DNA from 2 places in the Levilactobacillus parabrevis genome. Region 2 is predicted to be linked to the other one. Evidence: a T-box and tRNA genes for the amino acid it is inferred to sense, from the RefSeq annotation. Region 2 holds a T-box; the other holds one or more tRNA genes.
What was found. A T-box is a leader RNA that pairs with one kind of tRNA and senses whether it is charged. The one in region 2 lies ahead of tyrS (tyrosine--tRNA ligase), so its partner is inferred to be a tRNA-Tyr.
Positions count from the first base shown of each region.

Region 1: it has a tRNA-Tyr gene. The T-box ahead of tyrS (tyrosine--tRNA ligase) is inferred to sense a tRNA for this amino acid. The anticodon was not compared.

Region 1 covers NZ_CP168688.1:2,098,852-2,101,983, reverse strand. The annotation lists gene ACEPSU_RS09950 (peptide MFS transporter) at 1-809, shown strand, start outside; gene ACEPSU_RS09945 (metallophosphoesterase) at 1,032-1,847, shown strand; tRNA gene ACEPSU_RS09940 (tRNA-Tyr) at 1,932-2,014, shown strand; tRNA gene ACEPSU_RS09935 (tRNA-Gln) at 2,025-2,096, shown strand; gene ACEPSU_RS09930 (leucine-rich repeat protein) at 2,827-3,132, shown strand, end outside.
Region 2 covers NZ_CP168688.1:2,235,219-2,238,350, reverse strand. The annotation lists gene ACEPSU_RS10525 (Nramp family divalent metal transporter) at 1-846, shown strand, start outside; T-box leader at 925-1,122, shown strand; gene tyrS (tyrosine--tRNA ligase) at 1,178-2,437, shown strand; rRNA gene ACEPSU_RS10515 (16S ribosomal RNA) at 3,009-3,132, shown strand, end outside.

The DNA.
Region 1 (3,132 bases), 140 kb from region 2:
AGTTGGGTGTTCGCTCAGCTGTTGGACTCGTAGCTTTTGCACTGATTGTTCTGTTAATGTTCCTCTTAGGTTCATTGAACTTAAATAACTTCATTCTGTTACTTTCCATCGTGGCCATTGCTACACCAGTCGTTTACTTCACGATCTTCTTAACCAGTAAGAAGGTTACTTCAACTGAACGCAAGCACGTTTGGGCTTACTTAGGTCTCTTCATCGCTGCCGCTATCTTCTGGGCAATTGAAGAACAAGGATCCTCAGTTTTGGCACTGTTCGCCGCTAACCAGACGAACAACCATTTCTTAGGTGTGCACATCTTGCCGTCATGGTACCAGATGTTAAACCCACTGTTTATCCTGATCTACACGCCATTCTTCGCTGCAATGTGGAACCGTTGGGGTAAGAAGCAACCAAGCTCACCAGCTAAGTTTGCAACTGGGATGTTGTTCGCCGGTGCTTCCTACCTGATCATGGTGATTCCAGTCGCTTTGTTTGGGACGAGTTCCAAGGTCAGCCCACTCTGGTTAGTTGGTAGCTGGGCAGTTGTTGAAATTGCCGAATTACTGATCTCCCCAATCGGGTTGTCCGTGACGACCAAGCTGGCACCAAAGGCCTTCCAATCTCAGATGATGAGTATGTGGTTCTTGGCCGATGCCGCTGGGCAAGCCGTCAACGCACAAGTGGTTAAGCTTTACACGCCGGGCAACGAAGCAGGTTACTTCATGGGCGTGGCCATCGTGGCCATCGTCGCTGGGTTGATCATGTTCGTCTTGGTTAAACCAATTAAGAATTTAATGGCCGGTATTAAATAGTCAATATCCACCGGTAAAAGTGCTACTCTATTATGGAGTGGCACTTTTTATTTGGCTTACTGAATCGGACAGTGCACCAGAAAGCTTGGGCATCATATTGAGAGTGACGCCACGAGAGTTGAGATAGTCGTAATGGCATGACCGTCCTCCCTGAGATTAACGGCATCTGGTTCCTAGCATGAATCGCCTTACAATAGAAGTAATGAGAGAGGAGCAATATTTTTGGTTAAAGTAGCGTTAATCAGTGATCTTCATTTCGATGTCAACCGGCAGTCTGTGGATGCACTCTTGCCGCAGCAGGCCGGATATCTCATGCAACAGGGTGTGGGCCTGTATTTAGTTGCCGGAGACATTACCAATCATTTCACACAATCCTTAGACTACGTGACGCGATTACAGCGGTTAATTGCGCCCGCCCAGGTTCGCTTTATTGCTGGAAATCACGACATGTTACATGATGTGACGTATGCGGCCCTTGAGAGCCCCTTAGCGCCGACTTACCTCCATCAGGGGCAATTAGACGTAAGCGGGACTAACTGGCGAATAATCGGCAATAATGGCTGGTACGACTACCAGTTTGCAGACAACCTGGTCGATCGTGACTTTTTAACCTGGAAACGGGCTTTTTGGGTCGATGGCACCATTGAACAGCCACAGTCTGATCCGGAACGGATGGATCACGTGTTAGAAACGGTGACAGGTCAGCTAGAACAAGCTCAGGCTGAGCATAAACGTGTCTTGTTCATGACGCATTTCGTCCCCCACCGGGCGTATATTCGCTATACGGACGATGATCGTTTCTGGAATATGGCAAATGCCATGTTGGGGAGTCCGCGGATGGGGGAATTGCTAGACCGGTACCAAGTAGATGTGGTGCAGTTTGGCCACGTGCACCGTCACTTTGCGCCGCGACAATTTGGACAGACAATCTACTACGATCAGGCGGTGGGGTATCACGGCAAGCGGATCAACGAGTGGTCGCAGACGGATTATTTCACGGAATGGCGCGACCGGCTGCGGTTTCTCGAATTAAAATAAAAATATTTTCTAGAAAAGGCTTGACGATTTATGCAGAATTCTGTATGATAATAAACGTTGATTCGTTACGGCGATTCACGTTTTGGTGGGGTAGCGAAGTCTGGCTAAACGCGGCGGACTGTAAATCCGCTCCTTCGGGTTCGGTGGTTCGAATCCACTCCCCACCATTTTTATTATTGGGCTATAGCCAAGTGGTAAGGCAACAGGTTTTGATCCTGTCATGCGCTGGTTCGAACCCAGCTAGCCCAACTTAGACCAGTCACTGTGTGTGGCTGGTTTTTTTGTGTCCAAATTTGGCTGACAGCTTCTGTCAACAATGTTTTTCAGTCGGCGGTCTTCGCTAAAATGGGACCGATCCGACCGCGGAAAGTCAGAAGGGTACATCGTTTAACGGTCAGCTGTGTGCAGAACAGCTAATGCCAGTCTCACAACAGGTGACGGCCGTGCTACGGACCGATGAGGGTGTACTGCAGGGCCGGTAACTTTGAGCTGAAGAATCCTCAGGACTAAGAAATACTCAAACGAGAATTGCATAGATGTACGGAACAGGACTGAGAAATTCATAAGTCCTGTTTTTTTGCATAAGTGAGTTGTGCGTGACGAAATAAATCGTGGCAAATTTTGAGGGAACGGGTTCGTAAGGATGGATAGAAATCGATATTTTTGCTTAAAATTTGTCGTCAGGCTCCTGATAATGTGTTAAAAATAAAAAAACTTTTTTCGCCACACAATACGGATAGTGTGGCGTAACAATTGCCTGATTCAGTGAACTTTCCATCATTTACTAACATTTAGTACACAGAAAACGGTTTTAATATTGAACAAGTTATCATATCGAGCCTACAATAGCCATAATGGTTTATCCCCTTTGCAGTTAACAATCGCTGGCATTTATTTTTGACCGTGGTACGATGAATATTGTGCTTTTTTATTGAACGATTTTAAATAGACGACAAGAGGTAAGGAGCGGTGGCTGATAATGCGTAACGAAGAGACCCATCAACCGTTAAAAATGCAAAAAGTGAAGCGTTATTGGCTATATGCTGGTATTGCGCTGGTGGGACTAGGCACCGGCATGGCATTGACCACGTCACCAGTTAAGGCGGACGTGCAGGAAGAAGCTTCTCAGGCAATTGATGGCAAGGATATAAGTGACGATGCAAGGGATGTCCAGTTGGACAAGAATAATCTGACCAACGGGAATCCTACGTCAGGAAACGACAACAACGATCCGGATAACGCGTTAGACGCTGACATGGATGGATTAGATGATGGAACGGAAGAT
Region 2 (3,132 bases):
GAAGCTATCGTGATCTGCCTGATTACCGTAATTCTGGTGGTCTTCGCTTACGAAGTGGTCATTGCGCAACCGAACATGGGCGCGGCCGTGGCGAACTTTATTCCACGGACGGAGATCGTCCACTCAGGTCAACTGACGATGGCCTTGGGAATTGTGGGGGCGACGGTGATGCCGCATAACCTCTACTTGCATTCATCAATCTCGCAGACGCGGAAGTTCAACCGGGAAGATCCAGCCGAGATGCGTCGTGCCGTGAAGTTTACGACCTGGGATTCCAATATTCAGTTATTTGGCGCGTTCATTATCAACTGTTTGCTCCTCTTGTTGGGGGCAGCGATGTTCTTCGGTAAGGGCACGGATCAGTTGGGAACGTTTGGTAACCTTTACGCCGCGTTACAGGATAACCACTTGGCTGGTGCAGTTGCGTCGCCATTGTTGTCCACGCTGTTTGCGGTTGCCCTGTTGGCCTCCGGACAGAACTCAACGATTACGGGGACGCTGACGGGACAGGTCATTATGGAAGGATTTATCAATTTAAAGATTCCATTGTGGGTTCGGCGTCTCGTGACCCGGCTGATCTCAGTGGTACCCGTAATTATTTGTACGATTATCTATGGCGGCAATGAAGCCGCGCTGGATAGCCTGCTGGTCAATTCACAGGTGTTCCTGTCGATTGCGCTGCCGTTTTCCATGATCCCACTGACAATCTTCACGTCCTCCAAGAAAATCATGGGGACGGAGTACGTCAATAAGCGCTGGATCACGGTTCTGGCGTGGACGTGTACGATTGTTCTGACGTTGCTGAACATTCAGATCGTTTGGGAAAGTCTGACAAGTCTCTTTTAGGAAGTTACCGTGTCGCTAAGTCACAGTAAAGGTTGCGTGGTGTATTGACATTTGCCCGCCGTCCCGGTATCATCGACATCATAAGCAATGAATCAGTCCAGTAGTGGGTGCGGCTCCGGTCAAGAAATCTGACGGTGCTGGGAGTCAGGACGTCCGTAACCACGAATTACGCTGAGGAGCGGCCGAGTAATCGGCGGGTCATTCCGTTAAAGATGACGAGCGGTTGTCAATTGACAACAACTTGGGTGGTAACGCGGATTTCAATTCGTCCCTGATGGCATAGCGCCATTGGGGACTTTTTTATTGAGAGATTTATATAGGAGGAACGGAAATGTCAATTATTGATGAGTTAAAATGGCGTGGCGCGATTAACCAACAGACTGATGAAGCTGGCCTGGGCGAGTTGGTCAACGATAAGGCAGTCGGCCTGTACGTTGGAATCGACCCAACTGGGGATTCCATGCACATTGGTCACTTGATTCCCTTTATGATTCTGAAACGGTTCCAGTTAGCTGGTCACCGGCCTTACATCATTATCGGTGGGGCAACGGGTTCTATCGGTGACCCATCCGGGAAGAAATCGGAACGGGTGCTGCAGACGATGGACCAAGTTCGCCATAACCAAGACTGCTTGACCAAGCAAATGGAACACCTTTTTGGTCAAGACGGGACCTTTAAGATTGTGAACAACTACGACTGGTTATCAAAAATCTCCTTATTAGACTTCTTGCGTGACTACGGGAAGCTCTTCAACGTGAATAACATGTTAAATAAGGAAGTTGTTGCTTCGCGGTTGGAAGTTGGGATTTCCTATACGGAATTCACTTACCAAATCCTGCAATCCATCGATTTCCTTCATTTGTTCACGAAGGAAGACGTTCAGCTCCAAATTGGTGGTGCCGACCAGTGGGGGAACATCACGGCCGGAATTGACCTGATCCATAAGCTCAAGGGATCAGATGCCAAGGCATATGGGTTGACCATTCCATTACTCTTGAAGGAAGACGGGACTAAGTTTGGGAAGTCCGAAGGCGGCAATATCTGGCTTGACCCAGAAAAAACGTCACCATACGAGTTCTATCAATTCTGGTTCAACACGAATGACAAGGATGTTATCAAGTTACTGAAGTACTTTACCTTCCTGGACCAAGACCAGATCAAGGAATTGGAAACGGCAGTGGCAACGGAACCTAAGAAGCGGGAAGCTCAGATTCGCTTAGCCGAAGAAGTCACGGAATTCGTTCATGGCCATGACGCTGTAGTTGAAGCACAACACATTACCAAGGCACTGTTCTCTGGGGATGTTGCGGACTTGACGGCCAGTGAAATCGAACAAGGCTTCAAGAAGATGCCTTCCGTGACGGTTAGCGGTGACAAGAAGAACTTGGTAGAGTGGTTAGTTGACGACACTAAGATTGAATCTTCACGTCGACAAGCACGAGAAGACCTGACCAATGGGGCAATCCGGATCAATGGTGAAAAGATTACGGATACGGATGCTGAAGTTGACCCAAGTAGTGCCTTCGATGGTAAGTTTGTCATCGTTCGTCGTGGGAAAAAGCGGTACTTCTTAGTTCGAATCGCTAAATAGTTACGGGTTTTATGAAAGGCAGTCACTATTTTCGGTGACTGCCTTTTTTGACGCCAAAATAAAGACGAACGCGGTACTCATTAAAAAGAAGAAACACACGGCCGTCAGTTAACAATTCAGACGCTTTCAACTATAAGTTTTGCCTTTGGAAAAAGATGAATTTATTTTCAATATTTAGTTGACGGTGGGGTTCTCACTTGGTATAGTTATATACGTTGTCAACGCGAGTTACCAACTAGACCAATTCGAAAGATTGAAATTAGTTCTTGACAGTGATGATGATAAAATGTTATATTAATTGAGCTGTTGCATTTGAAACAGCGAATCAACGAGAAACGTTGCTAAATCAAACTTCTTGTTGACATCAAATCAGTAACATGATATGATGATTGAGCTGATTGCTTCGGTAATTAGTTATGTAGACCTTTGAAAACTGAACATTGTTTCGACAAACCAAATATGTGTAGGGCGGTTTGATACTCGGTATCAAACCCAAACAATATTTGCGAAGTCAATTCGCTTTTATGAAAATAAAGTAACAACAATCGATGAGCTATTCAAGCATCATCTTTAAGATGAGAGTTTGATCCTGGCTCAGGACGAACGCTGGCGGCATGCCTAATACATGCAAGTCGAACGAGCTTCCGTTGAATGACGTGCTTGCACTGATTTCAACAATGAAGCGAGTGGCGAAC